One region of the Glutamicibacter mishrai genome, then DNA from elsewhere that is predicted to be linked to it. Evidence: riboswitches for the same ligand, from Rfam matches in the RefSeq annotation. Region 1 holds a riboswitch; each other region holds the start of a gene.
The links. A riboswitch is a leader RNA that binds a small molecule or an ion and turns the genes downstream of it on or off. The one in region 1 is predicted to bind S-adenosylmethionine.
Positions count from the first base shown of each region.

Region 2: it holds a riboswitch for S-adenosylmethionine, as region 1 does, so the genes downstream of both, D3791_RS07430 (substrate-binding domain-containing protein) here and D3791_RS05360 (OsmC family protein) in region 1, are expected to answer to the same signal.
Region 3: it holds a riboswitch for S-adenosylmethionine, as region 1 does, so the genes downstream of both, D3791_RS09720 (acyl-CoA dehydrogenase family protein) here and D3791_RS05360 (OsmC family protein) in region 1, are expected to answer to the same signal.

Region 1 covers NZ_CP032549.1:1,124,747-1,132,340, forward strand. Annotated here, with positions in the region: gene D3791_RS05340 (glucarate dehydratase family protein) at 1-585, shown strand, start outside; gene D3791_RS05345 (2-hydroxyacid dehydrogenase) at 579-1,571, shown strand; gene D3791_RS05350 (MarR family winged helix-turn-helix transcriptional regulator) at 1,666-2,109, shown strand; gene D3791_RS05355 (DEAD/DEAH box helicase) at 2,118-5,087, opposite strand; SAM riboswitch class IV at 5,472-5,591, shown strand; gene D3791_RS05360 (OsmC family protein) at 5,623-6,174, shown strand; gene D3791_RS05365 (L-idonate 5-dehydrogenase) at 6,254-7,279, opposite strand; gene D3791_RS05370 (SDR family oxidoreductase) at 7,299-7,594, opposite strand, start outside.
Region 2 covers NZ_CP032549.1:1,564,447-1,572,040, reverse strand. Annotated here, with positions in the region: gene D3791_RS07440 (GntP family permease) at 119-1,480, shown strand; gene D3791_RS07435 (SdpI family protein) at 1,563-1,925, opposite strand; SAM riboswitch class I at 2,194-2,284, shown strand; gene D3791_RS07430 (substrate-binding domain-containing protein) at 2,353-3,393, shown strand; gene D3791_RS07425 (sugar ABC transporter ATP-binding protein) at 3,377-4,915, shown strand; gene D3791_RS07420 (ABC transporter permease) at 4,912-5,913, shown strand; gene D3791_RS07415 (ABC transporter permease) at 5,910-7,013, shown strand; gene D3791_RS07410 (LLM class flavin-dependent oxidoreductase) at 7,013-7,594, shown strand, end outside.
Region 3 covers NZ_CP032549.1:2,052,723-2,060,316, reverse strand. Annotated here, with positions in the region: gene ggt (gamma-glutamyltransferase) at 1-1,169, shown strand, start outside; gene D3791_RS09725 (LLM class flavin-dependent oxidoreductase) at 1,255-2,655, opposite strand; gene D3791_RS09720 (acyl-CoA dehydrogenase family protein) at 2,707-4,047, opposite strand; SAM riboswitch class I at 4,064-4,155, opposite strand; SAM riboswitch class I at 4,423-4,528, shown strand; gene D3791_RS09715 (hypothetical protein) at 4,534-4,695, shown strand; partial or broken gene D3791_RS09710 (ABC transporter permease) at 4,709-4,849, shown strand; gene acs (acetate--CoA ligase) at 4,910-6,871, shown strand; gene D3791_RS09700 (BCCT family transporter) at 6,941-7,594, opposite strand, start outside.

The DNA.
Region 1 (7,594 bases):
GCTATCAAGGTCGGACATCGCTTGGAATCCTCTCTTGAATATCTCGAGGACCCTTGTTTAAGCATTGCAGATAATGCTGCGGTGCGTGCTGAGGTCGCGTTGCCGCTTGCCACTAACATGTGCGTGGTTGCCTTCGACGACCTGCCGCCGGCCATAGAAGCCAAAGCCGTGGACATCGTGCTGTCTGACCATCATTTCTGGGGTGGGCTTAGCCGTTCGAAGCTGCTCTCCGGGATGGCAGAAACCTTCGGGCTGCGGCTTTCCATGCACTCTAATTCCCATCTGGGAATCAGTTTCGCCGCGATGATCCATTTGGCCGCTGCCACCGAGAATATCGACTACGCGTGCGACACCCACTGGCCTTGGAAGCGCGAAGAGGACGACGTAATTGTCCCCGGCGTACTGAGCATTCACGAAGGCCGGGTCAAAGTCCCCACCGCGCCAGGCCTTGGCATCGAATTGGATGTCCAAGCATTAGCGCGCATGCACCAGCAATATCTGGATTGCGGCCTGCGCCAGCGCAACGACACCGGTTACATGCAATCCATCGACCCCAGCTACGAGCTCAAGAGCCCGCGATGGTAGACGCACTCAAGATCGTGGTCACCGATCCAATCGTGAGCCGCTTCGAATCCCGCTTTCGCGAATTGGCGGCAGGCTTCGAATGGCATTTTGTGGCCGATTTGCAGGCAAAAGAGCAGTCATCGCGCATTGCGGAAGCCGACGTGCTCGTCTGCTCCAAGCTCGCGCCCGAAGATGCGCAACAATGCCAGGCGCGGTTGGTGCATGTTACCGGCTCGGGAACGGATCGTGTTGCTTTGCAGCAGCTCCCGGCAACCACCGGCATTGCCACCACCTCGCATCACGAACGCTCCATCGCCGAGTACGTGCTGATGGCCATCCTTGCCCACGAACGTCGCCTGTTTGAAGTTACCGCCGAATTGCGCGAAGGCACTTGGAAGACGGTGGCCACCGACCAGTCAGTGCCAATGTTCCGCACGTTCAAGGACCTGACTGTCGGTTTCATCGGGCTGGGCGGAATTGGCGCAAAGACATCAGCGGCTGTCTCGGCGTTAGGCGCGAAAGCTATTGCCGTTCGCCGCAATCCATCAACGCCTTCAGAAGCCGACCAGAAGCTGGCGTGGGTCAAGTCCATGGAGCATCTGCCTGAGCTTCTGGAAACCAGTGACGTTGTGGTTCTCTGCCTGCCCCTGACAGATGAGACGCGCGGTCTCATTGGCGCGGAGCAACTCGAACTAATGCGCAAAGATGCGCTCCTGGTGAATGTATCGCGTGGACCGATCATTGATGCCCAGGCTCTGATCGCTGCCTTGGAGCAGCGAATCATCGGCGGAGCTGCCTTGGATGTCTGGTGGGATGCGCCCAACGGCACCAAAGCTCCCGAGCTGACACGGCAGCTCGCCGCCCATCCACGGGTGATCGCTACCCCGCATTATTCAGGACATGCCCGGAACACTTTTGAATCCAGGGTGGACGAGATCTGTGAAAACATCCTCGCCTTCACGGCCTTGCCCGGATCCCTATCCGCAGCGCCTGCCACCGATAGCTGAGCCAAAGGAATCGCTAGGGCTGGGAATTCACAAATGCCGATTCGTGCCGGATGAAATTCTGTCATGGGACAGTCCACTCCATAGAATGGTTCCCATGCAAGATGAAAAGCTGCTGCACATGGTTGAAGAAGAATTCACCGCCATACTTTTGCACGCCCGGGATATGCTCCTGCGCCGCGCCAAAGCTGTGCACCCCGACCTGCAAGCACCTGGTTACCGGGTACTGGCCCTCGTCATCCGCGACGATGCCCAGCAGCAAGGCGAGCTGGCTGAAGCGCTGAGCCTAGACAAGGCCACCATCTCCCGACTGGTCAAACATCTTGAAACTCTTGGACTGGTCAACCGCACCCAAGATCCTTCCGATGGCCGGGCGCAGCTGGTCTCTGCCACACCTATGGCACACGAGAAGTGGAAGGCCAGCGGCAACACCCTGCGCCAGGAGCTTCGTCGTCAACTCACCGAATGGGAACCAGGCGAACTGCAGAACTTCGGCGAGCTCTTACACCGTCTGAACATCAGTTTCGACGAACTCGATTAACCGGGAAACTACTCCATCAGGGCCAAGAAATCATCTGCGCTGAGCGCTGCTGGCTGGCCCGCTTGGGCTTCGTCTCCGAGGACATCATTGAACAGCTGAGTCTTCTTCGCTTGAAGCGCCAGCACCTTGGACTCAATAGTGTCCTTGGCAACCAGACGATAAACATAGACAGGTTTCTCTTGGCCGATGCGGTGTGCTCGGTCAATGGCTTGGGCCTCAGCCGCCGGATTCCACCATGGGTCCAACAAGATGCAGTAGTCCGCCGCGGTGAGGTTGATGCCAAAGCCGCCAGACTTCAGCGAGATGAAGAAGACCGGGAAGTCGCCGTCGGTGAATCCTTCGATCAGATCCTTGCGCTTGGCACCACTGGTCGAGCCATCCAGATAGCCGTGATCAATGCCTAGTTCTACGGCGATGTCCTTCGCTTTGGTCAGGAAGCTAGTGAACTGGCTGAAGACCAGGATCTTGTGGCCCTCGGCGACGGCATCGCCCATCATTTCACGCAGCAATTCGAGCTTCGCGCTGGCACCGTCCCCTTCGCCTACCAGTGAGGGGTCCAAAGCCAGCTGGCGAAGCAGCGTCAAGGACTGCAAGATCTTGAATCTGTTCGAATCAACATCATCCACCAAACCGAGCACTTCCTGACGCACACGCTGGAAACGACGATCATAGGCTTTACGGTGGCTTGGCTCCAGTTCCACTTCCAGGATCTGTTCGGTCTTGGCAGGTAATTCTGGCACAACTTGTTCTTTGGTACGGCGAAGGACGAAAGGACGCAGACGGCTCTTGAGCCGATCCAGCCGTTCCTTGTCCCCATCAGCGATCTGCTTTTGGTAATTGTCTTTGAAGGCGTTTTGACCGCCCAGCAATCCGGGAGCAGCCATCGAAACCAGAGCCCACAGTTCCATCAGGTTATTTTCCATCGGAGTGCCGGTGACCACGAATTTGCATGGAACTGGCAGCTGCCGAGCTTGCTTGTAGCCCTTGGATGTGTGGTTCTTTAGCTGTTGCGCCTCATCCATGATCATGACGGAAAAGCCGGCGGCTTCGAATTCCTCATAGGACAGCCGGAAGATCGTATAGCTGGTTACGATCAGCTGGGCATCGCCCAACTGATCGGCTACGGTTTGGCCGGCCTTCTTGGCTGTCGAGGTAATGCCCCACGTTTTGAGGTTCGGGGTGAATCGGTGGGCTTCATTGATCCAGTTGCCTACGACGGATGTCGGAGCCAGGACGAGGAACTTTTGATCTGGATTCTCAAGGCGGGCCTGTTCGAGACAAGCCAGCAATTGGACGGTCTTGCCCAGCCCCATGTCATCTGCGAGTACCCCGCCCAACGAGTGGGTGCGCAGGAAATTCAACCATGAAAGCCCCTGTTCCTGGTAGGGGCGAAGGTTCGCTTTGAAGCTTTCGGGAAGCTGCACCTTTTGAAGTTCTTCACCGCGGCTGAGCTCATTCATGTTCTGCAACCACTGGCTATGCTGGGCTTCGATGATGCCCAGATCCAGCAGCTCGTGCCACCAGTCAATGCTTAGCTTGTGGACTCGAATCGTATTGCCTTCGACTTTGCCTAGTTCGCCAGCTTCTGCGATCAGCTGGCGCAATTGCGCGAAGTCTTCACTTGCAATGGGAATGACCGTCATGTCTTCAAGGACCAAGTAATCCAATCGCAGAGTGAGTGCTGCCAGCAACAACGCGAAGGGCACCTTGATGTCATCGATGGTGACTTCGACCGTTAGATCAAACCAGTCGCCGGTGTTTTCACCGGCCTCGATAGAGACCGTTGCCGGCGTATCAAGGATCCGATACTTAGGTAGCTGATTCTGCGCTTCGATGAGAATATCTGGGTGTTCTTCAAGCAACGGCAGGGTATAGACCATGAAGTCGATGGACTCATCGATGCTCAACTCGCGGTCCTCGTAGATCCCGCGTGAATTCACGTTGCCTAACGCCGAGTCGTCGCCCAATTTATCCTTGATTGAAGCCAAGATCTCTTTTTCGACGCTGCGCTGCTTGGTCGCTTTGGGCGCGTACTTCCACGAATAGTGCAGATTCACCGTTTCGGCAGTGCTGGAAACTCGCAGCCTCAACACCGGGCGAGGAGGCTCGGGAATGGCGTAGGAAACGTCAGCGCTTTTCAACGGTGCCAATGCCCTCATGCGGTCCAGATGGGAATCTTCGAATCGTTGGACATCGGTTGACGGAATGAACTGCACACCAGAAGCGATAAAGGTCGCTAGCTCGCCCGAAACGGGCTCGGCAAATTCGGCCAGTCCCCAGTCCTTGGATTTCTCCAGCGGTTTCGACGAATACGCCAAAAGAGCTGGCGGGTTGCCGATAGGCAATAAGTGAGTGTGCTCCTCTACAGGTCCTCTGAGGATGCCTTCTACCGTCAACCCGTTCTCGCCGCGACGCATATCCAGGTACGCCTGGGCCTGTACCTCGCTGAAGTTCACTTCAGATTTGCCTGAAGTGGCACCGTTGATGATCGCTACGCCAGCGTCCCGAAGCTCTCCAAATGCAGCTATCAAGTCCCTGCCGGGCACCTCCATCAAGGAAATCCAGTCCTTGGCTTCCCAGAAATGACCATACTTCTGCTTTTCTGCGTGCTCTCGCAGACGGTTCAGTTCAATTACCGCTCGGCGCTGTTCCCGAGGGAAATGTTCGTCAAAGGCCACTGATTTCCAGCTCACCCCGGACTGCACCCAAGGACTCTTGCTTCCCCGCTTAGCTGGGCGCGCTTGAAGAGTCAGCAGGTCGTCGCCACCATACCGAGGCGTTCTAAGAATCTTCAGGATCAGCCCCAAAGGTTCTTCAATAATGTCTATTTCGTCCTCGGGCACCGGCAACAGTCGGTTAAGATTTCGCTCCCACTGAGGTACTGCATTGCGACGCCACGCGTATGGGTCCGATTCGATGTCAGAAACAATCAGCGGATCATCCTCGTCGCTGAGGACCTCTAGGAGTAACGCCGCCACCTCTGCGCAGCTTTTTTCGGATGGATGCCCTGAGCAAAATCCTTCAAATTCAATGCGATCCCCCACAATGTGGAAATTCGCCACCACTTCAAGACCTGCGACCAGGCCGGTGACGCCTGAACTGCTAACCCTTTGGTATCGGTCAACGTCTTGAACGAGACCCGCTTTGTGATACATCCGTCCAGCACGAAGTTCATCGTCAGAGACCAATAAGTCCAGAGATTCAAAGTTCAGCTGGAATTCCATCATCGCCATCCAAAAGTAGTGCGTTAGAGCGGATTGCTACCCTCCATCCTATCGATGCATAGCGACAAGACAGCCATGACGAAACGTTAAGTGGATACTTTACCGAGCCCAGTGTTAGCGGATAAAAAGGAACTACTGAATCACGAGTTCCACTCATCAAGGCCCTGGCTGAGCGGACGGCAACCCTTGAGCCATTGTGCGGGGTGCCCCAGGTGACGATTCGACGCATCTTGAAATCCAAGATCGTAAACGATGGCGCCCCCTGCGCCAGAAAGGGGATGACTCCCCCATGTCTCACGCAACAGCAAAACTCTCAGTAGCCGAGGACCGTTCACAGCGCCTTCAAGAAGCAGGTGCAGGTTGGGGCGAACGGATTTCCGCCGCACCGCATAGCGCCGCGTTGACCTTTACGGTCCAGGGCGAAGGCTTTGATTCGGTGGCCAGCAATATCCGCGCCGGCAAGCATACCTTCACCGTCGATGAACCAGCAGCGCTCGGTGGCAGCGACGTGGCCGCCAGCCCCGTTGAATACGCTTTGGCAGCTTTGGTGTCCTGCCAGGTCGTGGTCTATCGGCTCTACGCCGAGAACCTGGGAATCCAGGTTGACGATGTCCAGATCACTGCGGACGGGCAGCTCGATGTCCGCGGGCTCTTCGGCATCGATCCTTCCATCCGCCCCGGCTTCTCTTCGGTGGACCTGAAGGTGCAGATTGCTGGTCCGGAATCCGCCGAACGCTACGAGGAATTGCGCCAGGCAGTAGATGCACACTGCCCCGTGCTTGACCTCTTCGCCAACCCGGTGCCCGTCACCACCTCGGTGCAGCTGATCGAAGCCAGCTAGCCTAAGCTGAAAACAGCAGTGCACTGTGGCGGCCATTGATACTACTGGCCGCCACAGTGCACTTTGGGACTCGCGAGAGCTACTGGTCCAGGAAGTTGAGCAGCACCTTGCCCGAGGTCGAGGAGTCCTTGGCGGTTTCAAAGGCTTCAATCCCATCAACCACTGGGAACTCATGGGTGACGGCTGCACCTATCTGCAGGGAGCCGTCGGCCAGGGCTTCGAGCACCTGATCGATTTCGCCGTTGAAGCGGAAGGAACCGACTAGTTCCAGTTCCCGGGTGATGGCCAGTGAAATCAGCGCGGGCTGTTCGCCGCTTGGCAACAGGCCCACCATGACCACTCGGCCACCACGCACTGCGCCGCGGACCGCTGAGGCCAAGCCGCGATAGTTGCCGCTGGCCTCGATCACCACATCTGCGTTGATGTTGGCGATGGCTTCCTGGTCATCGGCGCGCAGGGTGGAGGTGGCGCCCAGTTCCCGGGCGATGGCCAATGGCTTCTCGTGCATATCCACTGCGATGATCTCGCTGGCGCCGCCACGCTTGAGCACTGCCACAGCGAGCGCGCCGATAGGGCCGGCCCCGATCACCAGGGCCTTTTTGCCTGAGACATCTCCGGCACGCGAAACGGCATGCCACGCCACCGCTGCCGGTTCGGCCAGCGCGGCATCGCGCAGCGAGAGTCCCCCAGGCAGTTCGCGCAGCATGCGCGTTGGCAGGTTCACTTCGCGAGCGAAGGCGCCTTCGGTGTGCGGGTAACGGGCGGCCGAGCCGAGGTAGGTGCAGCCCGGGGAAAGATTCGGACGATCTGCCGGGTACGGTTCGCCGGTGTCCCCCGGTGTTGCGGGGTGCACGGCGATCTTGGTTCCGGCTGCTGGCCCGCTGCCATCGGTGGCGGCTTCAATGACAGTTCCCACGATCTCGTGTCCGAGAATCATCGGTGCCCTGAGGATGGATTCCCCGGCGGCGCCGTGGCTCCAGTAGTGCAGGTCCGATCCGCAGATGCCGCCGTACGCGATGGCGATGCGTGCTTCGTCGGCCTTCGGTGCCGGCACGTCGATCTGTTCGATGCGCAGGTCTCCGGCGGCGTGGGCGACCACAGCCATGGTCGTGGAGGAAAGGGTGCTAGACGACAACGCTCATGCCTCCGTCGATGAAAATGGTTTGCCCGTTGACGTAGTTGGAGCCATCCGATGCCAGCCAGATGGCCGGGCCGGCCAGGTCCTCGACGGTGCCCCAGCGGGCAGCCGGGGTGCGGCCCAGGATCCACGAGTTGAACTTTTCATCGTCCACCAGGTTCTGGGTCATCTCAGTGTGGATGTAGCCCGGTGCGATGCCATTGATCTGCAGTCCAGCGCCAGCCCATTCGGCGGTCATGGCGCGGGTGAGGTTGCGCAGGCCGCCCTTGGCTGCGGTGTAGG
Region 2 (7,594 bases), 440 kb from region 1:
TAGGTTATCTTTTGCCGCTTTCCTAGTATTGGCTCATTGCAAACTCTCCGAACCACCAAAGCTTGAGCCGTTTTGCCGGAGAGTACACCGCAGACCGTGGCAAAGGAGCCAACCAACCGTGTACGAGCTAATTGTTCTGTTGATCCTCGTGATCGCCATTGTGCTGGTGACAGCGCGCTGGAAAATCAGCCCCTTCCTCGCGCTGATCGGCGCCGCCATACTTGCCGCATTCGCCTACAAGATCCCCTTGGCCGAAGTGGCCAGCACCGTCACCACGGCGTTCGGCAACACCATGGGCAATATCGGCCTGGTGATCCTTTTCGGGACGATGATCGGCATCATCCTGGAACGTTCGGGCGCCGCCATTTCGATGGCCGACGCGCTGATCAAGGTGCTGGGCACCAGATTCCCGAATCTGACGTTGACGATCATCGGCTACATCGTCTCCATTCCGGTCTTCTGCGACTCGGGCTACGTGGTGCTCAACTCGCTGCGCAAGGCCATCACGCTGCGCACCGGGGTATCGGCGCTGGCGACCTCGGTGGCGCTGATGACCGGCCTGTACGCCACCCACACCATGGTTCCTCCGACTCCCGGGCCGCTGGCCGCCGCCGAGAGCATCGGCATCGCCGATAACCTCGGGCTGATCATCGCCGTGGGCCTGCCGGTCGCTGCCATCTCCGCGCTGGCCGGCCTGGCCTACGCCAGCAGGTTCAACAAGTCCCAGTGGACGCCGATGGCTTCGGACGACGAGAACGATCTGGCCGACCTGGACTACGAGCAGCTGCGTGCAAGCTTCGGCAAATTGCCGCATCCGGTCTTGGCGTTCCTGCCGATCCTGGTGCCGCTGGTTTTGATCTGTGCCGCGTCCATCGCCAAATTGCCATCACAGCCTCTGGGCGAGGGCACGCTGGTTGAGGTCCTGTCGTTCATCGGCACCCCGGTGATCGCACTGATCTTCGGCCTGCTCTCGGCCACGCCGCTGCTGAGCGGGGACAAGAAGCTCTCCGACTTCAATGACCAGATGAACGAGGCAGTGCGTACCGCCGCACCGATCCTGCTGATCACCGGCGCTGGGGCGGCCTTCGGCGCCGTGCTGGCCTCCTCCAAGCTGACCGAATTCCTCTCAGGTTCCTTGAGCGGCCTGGGCCTGGGGCTGGCCGTGCCATTCTTGATTGCCGCCGCGTTGAAGTCGGCGCAGGGCTCGTCCACGGTGTCGATGGTGACCACCTCCGCGCTGGTTGCTCCGATGCTTGGATCGCTGGGGCTGGATTCCGAGCTGGGAATGGTGCTGAGCGTGTTGGCGGTCGGCGCCGGTGCGATGGTTGTTTCGCATGCGAACGACTCATACTTCTGGGTGGTCTCGCAGCTCAGCCGGATTCCGGTGATCACCGCGTACAAGACCCTCAGTGTTGCCACGGCGATCCAGGGTACTGCGGCGTTTGCCACCGTCTGGATCCTCGGGGCGGTCCTGCTCTAGGGGGCCTGTCGGGCAATTCTTATCAGCGCCGCGCCATCAACGAACGCTTCATTGATGGCGCGGTGTTCTCTTTAACTGGCGTTCAAGCGGAGAGCTCTTTGGCGACCTTGTTCCCCTTGGAAGCGGCAACCAGCATCATGGTGACGCCTAGGGCAAAGCCGATAGCGGTTACGGTAAAAGCTACGGTGAAATTCTGCATGAAACAGAAGATTGCCGAGGCGATCAAAAACAGCCAGCCAGTTATGCCAAAGATCTGAAGGATTGGCGCAGCTTCACGGTGCGCTGCCAGCCAGGCTTCATCGCTGGCCAGGGTGTGACGGGTCTTCACGCCAACGCTGTTGTTGCGCGGTATGCGCCCTTGGGCTCCCATGCGAGCCAGTATGCCCGCGGTGAGTGTGAGTACTAGCAACCCGAACATCAGGCTCAATGTGCTGGTTAGGTCCACGCGCGTGTCCTATCGATTAGTGTCTTTAGATTCAGTCTATATGATTTTGATATTTTTCTAGACCCAAGCCATACGGGACTTATCCGGTTCAAACAACAGGAACACTGCGAACCAGAGAACGTAATATGCGGACATATGACGCGCTTTTCAAGCGTCCAATGGGCTTCAAGCCGTCGAAAACCCCGGATTTGTGAAGAGATCTGACGCAGTGTTCCCTCCCATGACGCTGTAATAGCCACCTTGGCGGATCGATGTTTGACTCGAATGACACCCATCCAGAGCGGCTGAGAGACCTGGCTCCGCGACGCCGCAGCAAGTCTGCATCCTGCAGATAGTGCTAAAGCCAGGTTCGATGGAGCTCCCGGGTCGAGAAGCAAGGACTTCTGTTCGGGATCCCTCGGTTCTATCTGTCTAAGAGAGGGACGGCATGACTCGCACTCGCCCGAACATCCTGAAGCTTATGGTTGTTGCCCTGGCGGCAACCACGCTGCTCGCGGGTTGCTCGTTGAAGGAACCCCGCCCGGAAGTCGCTCCGGTCGCGGCGCAAAGCAGCAACCCGCAAGCCGAGCAGAAGCTCGAGAACGTTCCTACGCTTGAAGGCAAAAAGGTCGGCATCGCGGCCAAGGATATCCTGCACGACTACTCGCGTGTGGTCTACCAGCAGATCCAGGAACGCATCAAGGAACTCGGCGGCGAGGTCGTCGCTACCCAGGCCGAAGCCAAGGATGAGAAGCACGTTTCCGACGTGGAAAACCTGATTACCCAGTCGCCGGACGCCATCGTGGTGATCCTGGGTGATGCGCAGACGCTCACACCTGCCCTGGCCAAGGTGGACGCCACCGGGATCCCGCTGTTCACCATCGACTTCCAGAGCGAATACTCGAAGAACAACGTCACCAGCGACAACTGGAATGTCGGCACCACGCTGGCCCGCACCATGGCAGAAGACCTGCACGGCAAGGGCAAGATCCTGGTCTTCAATGGCTTCCCCGGCGTGACGCCGTGCCGAATTCGCTACAACAGCCTGAACCTGGTGCTCGAAGACTACCCGAATATCGAGAAGATCACCCCTGAACTCCAGGACAAGTACGAGGGCACCATCGAGGATGCCAAGAACCAGATCCAGGATCAGCTGCGCAGGCTGCCCGAGGGCGAAGTCGACGCGATCTGGTCGTGCTGGGACATGCCGCTGATCGGAGCGGCGCAGGCCATCGACCCCACCGATAATGACATCAAGCTCTATGGCGTCGACGCGGAACCCGGAGCCTTGGATCTGATCGCGGACCCGCAGAGCTCCTACCAGTTCACTGTCGCCCAGCCCACCAAGCAGATTGCGGCTACCTCGGCCACCAACATCGCCCTGTTCCTCGATGGGCAAACCGACAAGGTTCCGAGCACCAGCTATGCTGAGCCGATTTTTGTCGACAAGGACAACGTGAATCAGGTGCGCAATGACAACGGCATCTAATGCATTGCTGAGCATGGCCGGGATCAACAAATCCTTCGGAGCCGTGAAGGTGCTCGACGATGTCCACCTGCAGCTCCGGGCCGGCGAAGTCCTGGGCTTAGTCGGCGAAAACGGTGCCGGCAAGTCCACGCTGATCAAGATCCTCACCGGCCTGTACACCCTGGATACCGGCCAGATCGAACTGGCTGGCAACGCGGTGCAGATCCGCCGCCCCGCGGACGCGGAAGCTCTAGGCATCGAGGTAATCCACCAGGACCGCCATCTGGCCGGACGCCTGACCGTAGCCGAGCAGCTGTATCTGGGCACGAGCAAGAGCCGCGGGCTCTGGCGCCATGAGCGCACCGTGCAAGAGTCGGCCCGAGCCGACATCCTGCGCACCACCGGCCAAGAGCTGGATGCCTCGGCCTTCGTTGACGAGCTGAGCGTTGCCCAGCAGCAGCTGATCCAGATAGCCCGCGCCGTGCTGGCAGAGCCCAAGGTGCTGATCCTCGATGAGCCGACCGCGCCGCTGGCCAATGATGAGGTTGAACAGCTCTTCGATACGATCCGGCATCTGCGTGATCGCTCAGTGGGCATCATCTTCATCTCCCACTATCTGCAGGAACTGCAGCAGATTACCGACCGGATTACCGTGCTGCGCAATGGCAAGAATGCCGGCGACGCCAGTTTTGCCGCCGGTGACAGCATCGAGGATGTCATTGGCCTGATGCTGGGAAACCAGGTCAACGAGTTCTCGCATCAGAAGCGCGAGGCACCCGCACAGCAGGGGGAGCCTGCCCTTGAGCTCTCGAACCTGTCGGTCGCCGGGAAGCTGAGCGACATCAATCTTTCGGTGGCGCCCGGGGAAATCGTGGCTGTGACCGGCCTGGTGGGATCGGGGATCGAGGTGCTCGCCGATGCGGTGACCGGGAACCAACCACACGCCGGAACCGCGCTATTGCATGGCCACCCGGTGAAATCCGCCGCGGACTTCGCCGCCCGCGCCGGCGCCTACGTCCCCTCGAACCGGCATCAGGATGGCATCTTCCTGCGCAATACCGTGCGCGAGAATATCGCTGCCGCGAGCCTGCGCAAACTCGGCCGCCGGCTGGGACTGCTCGACGCGCGCAAGGAGCGCGCGGCAGCCAGCGAACTGGTGCAGCGCCTGGACATCCGCCCGGCTGATCCCGAAGCCGTGGCTTCGGGCCTCTCCGGCGGCAACCAGCAGAAAGCCGTCCTGGCCCGCTGGCTGGCCAAGGGATCCGATGTGCTGGTGCTGGACCAGCCCACCTCGGGTGTGGACGTGGGAAGCCGTGCGCATATCTACGCGCAGATCAACCAGCTGGTCGACGACGGCGCGGCCGCATTGATGGTCAGCGTTGATCTGGAAGAAGTAGCGGGGCTGGCCGATCGAGTGCTGGTCCTCTATCGGGGCCGGATCATCGCCGAGCTGTCCTCCGCCGAAGTGACCACCGAACGAATCTTGCAATTGGCCTCCAGCGGCCAAGGAACCGGAACACCACGAGAAGAGGTGAACGCATGAGCACCGCCATTGCCACCGTCAACGACGCACCGGCGCGCAGCGCACGCGGCAAGAAGCCGAGCCTGGCCGCCTGGATCGGCTATGCCGGCATCACCGCGGTACTGCTGCTCTTCGTTTTCGGCTCGCCATTTTTCCTGACGGCATCGAATATCGCCACCATCTTGACCCAGGCTTCGGTCTTCGGCATTGCCGGGGTGGGCCTCGCGATCGTGATCATCGCTGGCGGCGATGATGTCCTGAACGGCGGCATCGACCTGTCCACCGGCGCGGTGGCAGGACTCTCCGGCACCGTGACCGCGCTGGCTGCCGCCACCGGCACTCCGGGGTTGCTTGCGGTGCTCTACGGAGTGCTGGTGGCTACCGCGATCGGCGTGATCAACGGGATCTCGGTGACCCTGGGCCTGCGCCCGCTGCTGGCAACCTTGGCCACCATGGGCGTGGCCGCTTCGCTGGAACTGGTCTTCAGTCAGAACCTGAAGATCGCCGTGTCCGGCGGCTTCTTCGAGGCTGCCCGGGGCAGTGTTTTCCTCGGGATCCCGCTGGCGGCCTGGCTGCTGATCATCATCGGGGCCGCCGGCTGGTGGGTTTATGGCAAGACCAGCTGGGGTGTGAATTCCTATGCTGTCGGCCAGAACCCTACCGCCGCCCAGGTGGCCGGGCTGGATCCCCGCAAATACCGGCTGGCCAGCTATGTGCTCAGTTCGGCCTTGGCGGGCCTGGCTGGGACGCTCTTGGTGGCAAGGCTCTCGGCTGCGGTTCCCGGCATCGGAACGCAGATCCTGCTGGACATCATCCTGGTGGCCTATATGTCCATGATCTTCTCCCGCCGGCGACTGGTCAGCGTTGTCGGCACCGTACTGGCCGCAGTGTTCGTCGCCGCCCTGGATAACGGGCTGACCCTGCTCGGCGTTGCCAGCCAGTGGGTGGGCGCAGCCAAGGGCCTGCTGATCTTGCTGGTTCTGGCCAGCGTGACCCTGCGCGGAAGGAAGAACCGATGAGTACCGCTCAAACTCTTGCCGCGCCCTCGGCGCCGACCCCTGAATCCCCAACCACCGGAAGCGCCAAAAAGCGCGGCTCCTTCCAGGCATCGCGGTTGGTGGCTCCTGGAACCCTGGCCCTGATCCTCATGGTGTTCTCGGTGCTCAGCCCGGTGTTCTTCACGGCGGGAAACCTCGTGGGAATCCTGGGGCAGGTAGCGCTCCTGGCGTTGGTTGCCATTGGCCTGACCCTGGTGGTGCGGGCCGGCGGCATTGACCTGTCGATTGGCGTGGCCCTCGACTTGGGTGCCTTGGCCAGCGCCTGGCTGATCCACGACGGGTATCGTGCGTGGGTGGCTGTGGCCGGTGGATTGCTTTTCGCCCTGGTCGTGGGGCTGGTGAATGCGCTGTTGATCGTGGTTCTGCGGATCCCTGCCTTTCTGGCCACCTTGAGTGTCTGGTTTGTCGGCACCAGCGTGCAGCAGCTGCTGACCAGCGGCGGCGCGCCGATCTACCTTTCAGCGCCACTGGTGCCCGATGGTTTTGCCGTGATCGGGCGCGGCTACTTCCTGGACATCGATGCCGCCATCATCAACGCGGTATCCATTGCCGTGGTAGTGGCTCTGCTTCTTGGCATCACCCGTTATGGGCGCAAGCTGACCATGGCCGGCGAACAGCCCAGCGCGGCGAAGATCTCGGGCCTGCGGATCAATACGCTGATTGCCAGCGCGTACCTGCTGTGCGCGGTCATCGCCGGATTCGCCGGAGTGGTGCTGGCCGCACGCTCCAACGGCTATGTTCCGGGCAGCGGCCAGGCCTACCTGATGGATGCCATCGGAGCGGTCTTCATCGGGGCAACCATCAGCCGCTACGGACGGGTGTCCGTGGGCGGAACGCTGATCGGCGTGGTGATCTTCGGCCTGCTGGATAACGGGCTGAACCTGATCGGCCTGTCCTTCTTCTGGCAGGACCTGGCTCGCGGCCTGGTGCTGCTGGCGATCCTGCTCGCCGCCGTGGTGCTCGGGCAGTCCAAGGGCCAATCGGCAACCGGCATTTTCGCGCTACTGCGCACGGCAAAGCGCCAAGCACTGACCACCACCGCAAAGGGAAGAAGCAACTAATGAGCAAGCGCATCCACCTGAACGCCTTTGACATGACCTGCGTCAGCCATCAAAGCCCGGGGCTCTGGCGGCATCCGCAGAATAGGGCCGATGAGTACAACACCCTTGAATACTGGGTTGATCTGGCCAAGACCCTGGAGCGCGGTGGATTCGACGCTTTGTTCCTCGCCGATGTGCTGGGCATCTATGACGTGTACCAGAACTCCAGCGGGCCAGCGCTGCTCGACGCCGACCAGGTGCCGCTGAATGATCCGTTCATGCAGGTTTCCGCCATGGCCGCGGCCACGAAAAATCTCGGCTTCGCGGTGACCAGCGCGCTGACCTACGAACAGCCCTACGCGTTGGCCCGGAAGTTCTCCTCGCTGGATCACCTCACCCGCGGGCGCATCGGATGGAATGTGGTGACCAGCTACCTGGAGTCGGCGGCCCGCAACCTGGGCATGACCCGGCAGCTGGATCACGATGCCCGCTATGACATCGCCGATGAATTCATGGACGTGGTTTACAAGCTCTGGGAAGGATCCTGGGAGGAAGGCGCGGTGCTCAAGGACCGCGAACGCGGTGTCTACACCGACCCTTCC
Region 3 (7,594 bases), 930 kb from region 1:
CCATCTTCAAGAATCCCGAACTGGCCGACACCTACCGATTGCTGGCCAAGGAAGGCCCCAAGGCGTTCTACCAGGGAGATCTGGCCGCTGAAATTTCCCAGACGGTCCAGGCCCCGCCCAAGGTCGAAGACACCAAGCTGCCGGTTCCGGCAGGCTTTGTCAGCACCGATGACCTTGCGAACTACGAGGTGGCTGAGCAGAAGCCGACCTCGGTGGATTACCGAGGATTGGATGTCTTCGGCATGGCTCCATCGTCCAGCGGTGGCACCACCATGGGTGAATCGCTGAACATCCTGGGCAACTATGACCTGTCCTCGATGGAGCCGGCCGACGCCTTGCACCACTACTTCGAGGCCACTGCGCTGGCCTACGCTGACCGCGGCAAGTACGTCGGTGATCCTGCATTCGTCGACGTGCCGACCAAGACGCTGACCAGCAAGCTCTTTGGTGATGACCGCGCCTGCGCGCTGAACCCGGAGCAGGCGGCAACCAAGCCGGTGGCACCGGGTGATATCGAGAATTTTGATGGCCAGTGCCCGGCGGCAACCACCGAGCCTGCCGTGGAGCAGGATACCGAGAACATGTCCACCACCCACCTGTCGGTCGTGGACCGTTGGGGCAACGTGGTGTCCTACACGCTGACCATCGAGCAGACCGGCGGCTCGGGCATGGTGGTCCCGGGCCGAGGCTTCCTTCTGAATAACGAGCTTACGGACTTCTCCACCGTCTATGATCCAGAGGATCCCAACCGCATCGAGCCAGGCAAGCGCCCGCGTTCTTCCATGGCGCCGACCATCGTGCTGCGTGATGGCGAGCCGGTGCTGGCTATTGGCTCCCCGGGTGGCTCCACGATTATCACCACGGTGCTGCAGACCCTGCTCAACCGCTATGACCTGGGCATGGACATCAGCCAGGCAATCGCCGCCCCACGCGCCTCGCAGCGCAATACCGCAGCGGTGACCGCGGAGCCGGAATTCATCACCCAGTACGGCTCAGCATTGGAAGCTTTCGGCCATAAGCTCACCCCGGCCGGGGATTCCTTCACCCCGCAGGCAGAGATCGGCGCGGTGGAAGCCGTGGAGATCAATGCCGATGGAACGCTGACCGCAGCGGCCGAACCGGTACGCCGCGGCGGAGGCTCCGCCATGGTGGTGGCTCCCGCCAAGTAAGCCCTCAAGACAACGCCGGCTCCGTCCACCCATGAGGGTGGACGGAGCCGGCGCTGGTTTAAGGTCGAGGATTCTTGCCCGCTGATCAGCCCTGGGCGGCCAGCCGGTTGGAAATCTTGAACTGCGCTGCGCGGTGGGTGTCCTTCACGCGGTCGCCGGCTCCGAAGAGCTTGTTGCGCAGCGAGCCTTCAGCGTACTCGGCCTTGTACGCGCCACGGGCCTGCAGCTCGGGAACAACGTACTCGACGACGTCTTCGAAGGTCGCCGGGGTGACAGCGTAGGCCAGGTTGAAGCCGTCCACGTCGGTGTAGTCCACCCAGTCGATGAGCTTCTCGGCCACCTCGGCGCCGGAGCCGACGGTGATCGGGCCGAAGCCGCCCACCCCCACCCACTCGGCCAGCTGGCGGATGGTCCATGGGTTGCCGTCATCGCCGCTGGCCTTCTGGAAGGTTTCCACGGTGGACTGGATGGCGTTGGACTTCAGGTTGGCGCCCAATGGCTCATCCGGGTTCAGCTCCGACAGGTCAACGCCCATCCAACCGGAGATCAGCACCTGGGCGCCTTCAACGTCGGCGTAGGACTTGTAGTCCTCGTACTTGGCCTGGGCCTTCTCGGACGTCTCATCGGTGATGATGGTCTGCATCGCGAAGATCTTCACATCGTAGCGGTCGCGGCCGGCGGCCTCGGCGGCGTCGCGGATCTTGGTGACGGTGGCCTTGAGGATTTCGCGGGTCGGGCTGGTCACGAAGACCGCCTCGGCGTTTTCCGATGCGAACTTGATGCCGCGCGAGGAGGCGCCGGCCTGGTAGATCACCGGGGTGCGCTGGGTGGAAGGCTCGGTGATGGCAATGCCCGGCACCTTGAAGTACTTGCCTTCGTGCTCGATGTTGTGCACCTTGGCCGGATCGGTGTAGATCCCGGTTTCCTTGTTGTTCTGCACGGCGTCGTCTTCCCACGAGCCTTCGAGCAGCTTGTAGACCACTTCGAGGTATTCATCGGCGTGGTTGTAGCGCTCGTCGTGCTCCATCTGGTCTTCCTGGCCCATATTGCGGGCGGCCGATGGCAGGTAGCCGGTCACGACGTTCCAGCCCACGCGGCCGTTGGTCAGGTGATCCAGGGTGGCCAGTCGGCGGGCGAAAGCGTAAGGGTGCTCGTAGGCGGTGCCGGCGGTGACGCCGAAGCCGAGGTTCTCGGTGACGGCGGCCATGGCGGAGACCAGCATCATCGGGTCGTTCACCGGTGCCTGGGCGCCGGAACGCAGCGGGGATTCGTTGGTGCCGTTGAAGACATCGTAGGTGCCCAGCACGTCGGCGATGAACAGGCCATCGAACTTGCCCTTTTCCAGCACCTTGGCCAGGTGGGTCCAGTAGCCGATGGTGTTGTAGGTCGAAGCCTTGTCATCCGGGTGGCGCCAGAGGCCTGGCGACTGGTGCACCACGCAGTTCATGTCGAATGCGTTGAAAAGGATTTCGCGCTGCTGGCTCATTGTTGTTCCCCTTGCCATGGTTGGGTAGTGGTGAAGTCTGTTGGTCGGCGTTCAGGCGCCGTAGCCTCGATGGTTGCTGTCTTCGCCGGTGACTGAGAGCCGTTGCGGCTGGACAGCATTGATTTCGTAGTCCCCCACGATGCGGGCCTTGTAGATGGCCGGGTTGTGGGTGGCGATGGTGCGGGCGTTGCGCCAGTGCCGGTCCAGGTTGCACACGACGCTGGTGGATGATGCCCCCAGCCCGTCGAAGAGCTTGCTGGTAGCGCCGATCACCAGTGGCTGGACGATGGTTTGCGCGCGGTTCGCCGCGAGCTCGCACACTGCGTAGCGTTCCTCGTCGTTCAGCCCCAGATCAACCAGCGCAGCTTCTACTTCAAGGACCGCTCCGATCACCACCGAGTCGGCGGCGAAGGATTCAGCGGAGACCTCGCCGACCAGTTGCAGCACCTGTGGTTCGCGGTGCACCGGCACGCCGGTGCCGGTGGTGAAGATGCGGGTCCGGTTCTGCACCGAGATGCGCAGGTCATTCAGGGCGGCCCGGGCGATGCCTGCCTGGACGGCCATGAGCACCAGCTGGAAGATCGCGGCCTCGGAGTCGTTGGATTGCTGGGGCATGAACGAGTCCACCGGCACCTGATGGAATTCGGTGGTGCCGGTTCCGGTCAGGCCCTGGCCGAACCCGTCCCAGTCGTCGAGGATCTTCACACCGCTGTGCTGGGTGGAGACCACGGCGATCTGGCGTCCGGGCAAGTCCGGGTGGGCTACGGCCACGGTGGTCCAGTCGGCGAAGATGGTGCCGGTGCAGTAGTACTTCTCGCCGTTGACCAGCCACCGGCCATCCACCTGGCTGGTCTTGGTGTTCAGAGTGCCCAGGGCGTTGCCGCCTCGTTCGGTGTAGGCGTTGCCGACAATCTGTCCGGCGGCGATGCGGGCAATCCACTTGCTGCGCAGTTCCTGGTCATCAAGGACCAGGACGTTCTCCACGAAGGCGATATGGGCGCGCCATAGCTGGCCGACATGAGAATCAGCTTCGGAAAGCTCGATGAGCAGGCGGAATACGTCGACCAGGCGGGCGCCGTATCCGCCATCGGCTACCGGGATGCGCAGCGCGCCGAAACGCTCGCGGTTGAGCAGGCCCACCTGTTCGAAGGGCAGGACCCGGTTGCGGTCGCGGTCCTTGGCGGTGGCTGCGATCTGAGCGAAGACCGGACGGAAGATTTCGGCCAAGCGGTCGTATTGCTCATCTGCGCCGGGGCCGGGCGTGACTTTCAGCAGCTGCCGGGTGGGCAGCTGCTCTTCGAATTCATCGAGTCCCAAGGCGCTGGCCTGTGAAGGGTCGCTGAGCTGGTTGAAGTCCATGCCGGGGGTGTTTGGCGACTCGCCAAATGACATCAGAAGTCCTCAATTCTTTCCATCGGTCCTGGCGGTAGCACCGTCCCGCGATTCGGGTGGTTGCTGCGGCGTCGTCGAGCCAGATCTCTTAGCCGCTCTGGATGGGTTGTCATTCATTTGTAGCCGTAACAAACCGGTGCTTCCAAGCCACGAAGTCACATTTCGTCCCCGCGGCGTACCGGTTTGACAGGCAGGTTGCACAGTCAATGGCGCTTCACGCCGAAGATGACTTGATCAACAACGCCCATCATCGATCAAACAGGCATTCAATGAAATAAGTAACGAAATATCCCGCGCATGTGACGGAGTTATCGAAGATTTTTCATGTTACGCAAGATTTGCATTCAATTCCTTCGAAACCCTGTAATGGACGTGTAACCATCCCGAGCGGCCGAGAGATCTGGCTCAGTGACGCCGCAGCAACCACCTATGGATGAGACCACTTTCCATAGGCCGGTGCTACCGCCAGGACCGATGGAGATGATCATGGCACTGAGCTTTGCACAGCCTCAGGCGCACGACCCGGCCCACCCCTCGACCGCACTGGGTGTCGACTTCAGCGAGGTATCACGCACCTTCACCACCAAGAAGGAAAGCCGCAAACGACTGCGAATGTCGCAAGACAATTCATGTTTCGCCCTGATATGACGCATGCAAGAACGCAGCAGAATTGCTCGGCGCATCCAGGGGCCTAGGCTTCTTGCTCACCGACTCGCAGAACAACGGCAGGCTTGACGGGCTGATCATGACCATCATCTTGCTCTCCATCGCCGAACGCTGGGCCATCAAACGCTGGACCTGATTCCAGCGCATCGCTAGAACCACCATTTTTTCATCAATACTGTTCAAGGAATTTTCTGTCATGACCATCGAATCGGCATCAACCTCAACTCTTGCCTCGGAGGAAGCACGCCAAGCATTCTGGGATGAAGCGGCACGCCTCCTTGATTGGGACACCAATTGGCACACCACCAGCCAGATCGTCCCGGCTGATCCAGCCGCCAAGCGCGGCCCGCAGATCTCCTGGTATCTGGGCGGCAAGCTCAACGCCGCGGTGAACTGCGCCGACCGCCACGTAGCCGCCGGGCGCGGTGAGAAAGTGGCGCTGTACTTCGAGGGTGAGCCCGGAGACCGGGTAGCCGTCACCTACAAGAACCTGCAAGAACGCGTCAGCCAGGCGGCCAACGCGCTGGAATCCCTGGGCGTGGTCAAGGGCGACCGCGTGGTCATCTACCTCCCGGTGCTCATTGAAACCATCGTCATCACCCTGGCCTGCGCCCGCATCGGCGCCATCCACTCGCTGGTCTTCGGCGGCTTCTCCGCCGAGGCCCTGAAGTTCCGCGTAGAAGACACCAAGGCCAAGGTGCTGGTGACCACCGATGGCCAGTTCCGCCGCGGCACCTCGGTGCCAGTGAAGGACAACGCCGATGAAGCGGTCTCCGGCGAGAACGAAATCGAAAAGGTCCTGGTCATTCGCCGCACCGGCGATGAGATCCCGTGGACCGAAGGCCGCGACGTGTGGTGGCACGATGTTGTCGACACCCAGTCCACCGAACATGAGGCTCAGTTCTTCGACTCGGAAACTCCGCTGTTCATCATGTACACCTCCGGCACCACCGGACAGCCCAAGGGCCTGGTGCACACCACCGGCGGATACCTGACCCAGGCCGCCGCCAGCTACAACATGCTCTTCGCCAACCCGGATCCTTCCCAGCGCGATCAAGACGTGCACTGGTGCACCGCGGACCTTGCCTGGGTTACCGCCCACACCTACGAGATCTACGGTCCGCTGGCCAACGGCGTCACCCAGGTGATTTATGAAGGCGTCCCCAACGCCCCGCATCCAGGACGCCACTTTGAAGTCATCGAACGCTACAAGGTCACCAGCTACTACACCGCGCCCACCCTGGTTCGCTCGTTGATGGGCTGGTTCCCGGACGGCATCCCCGCACAGTACGACCTGTCCTCCATCAACACCGGCGGCACCGTGGGCGAAGCAGTGAACCCGGAAGCGTGGAAGTGGTTCCGCGAACAGCTGGGGCGCGATACCCCGGCCGGCCTGCCCATGGTGGATACCTGGTGGCAGTCCGAGTCCGGCGCGACCATCCTCTCCCCGCTGCCGACCGACGACTACTTCAAGCCGGGCTGCGCTGCCCGCGCTTTGCCGGGAGTCTCGGTGGACATTGTTGATGGCCAGGGCCAGCGCGTTGCGCCGAATACCCAGGGCAATATCGTCATCACCCAGACCGGTCCGTCGATGGCGCGTACCGTATGGGGCAACCCGGAACGCTACTACACCAGCTACTGGGAACAGTATGTCCAGCAGGGCTGGTTCCTCGCCGGTGACGGCGCGCGCTTTGACCAGGATGGAGATATCTTCATCCTGGGCCGCACCGATGACGTGATCAACATTTCCGGCCACCGGCTGTCCACCATTGAAATCGAGTCCGCGCTGGTCACCAACCCGGGTGTTGTCGAGGCCGGTGTGTGCCCGACTCCGGATGCCAAGACTGGCCACGCGGCGACCGCTTTTGTGGTGCCTTTGGATAAGTCGCTGATTGCCGAGAATCCTGATGAGCAGCTCGCTGCCCGCCAGGCGAAGTTCATCGCTGAGCTGCGCTCCACGGTCACCACGCAGATTGGCCCGATCGCCAAGCCGCGCGATGTGGTGCTCGTTCCTGATGTACCCAAGACGCGCTCAGGCAAGATCATGCGCCGGTTGCTCACCCAGCTGTTCGAGGGGACCACACTCGGCGATACCACCAGCTTGCAGAATGAACCGTGCATTCCCGAGATCAACGCGATCTGCCGGGCACGCGGCTAGGCTCACCGGCCCGCCCCGCTTAAATAGTTGAAGCCACGTCCCGCGGGACGTGGCTTCAACTATTTGTTGCTAGGAATCCTTGGACTGGGTGGAGTCCGAGGGATCTTTCGCATCAGCTTCGGTGACGAAGATCTGGGCAGATCCCGAGTCACCGGCTTCGGGCTTATCGGCCGGTTTGATGATTGGAATCTCGGTGGTCATCAAGCTGAACTGGCTGCCTTCATGCCGGTCCACACCCTGGGTCACCGATTGCTCCAGCACGGTGCGGGCGACCTTGCCGCGCAGGATCAGCGGATCCCGGCTCAGGTCCTTCCACAGCGCTACGCACAGCAAGAGCATGACGATCACGAACGGCAAGGCCGAAACGATCGTGATGTTCTTCAGGCCATTGAGCGCTTCGGCCGGATGATCGCCGCCAGCCAGCAGCATGACTGCCGCGACAGCGCCGGTGGCAACACCCCAGAAGAGCACGGACTTCTTGGTTGGCTCTTCCGCGCCCCGCTCGCTCAGGGCACCCATCACGATGGAGGCCGAGTCGGCGCCGGTGACGAAGAAGATCGCGATCAGCAAGACCGTGACCACCATCAGAACCGTGGCGATCCAGCCGGAGACCGGCAGCTTGTCGAGCAGGCCGAAGAGGATCAGGTCGAAGTTGATGTCCGGAGCCCCGTCCGCCATCTTGGTCAGCATGTCGCCGGTGTTTCCAGCACGCTCAGCGCGCTC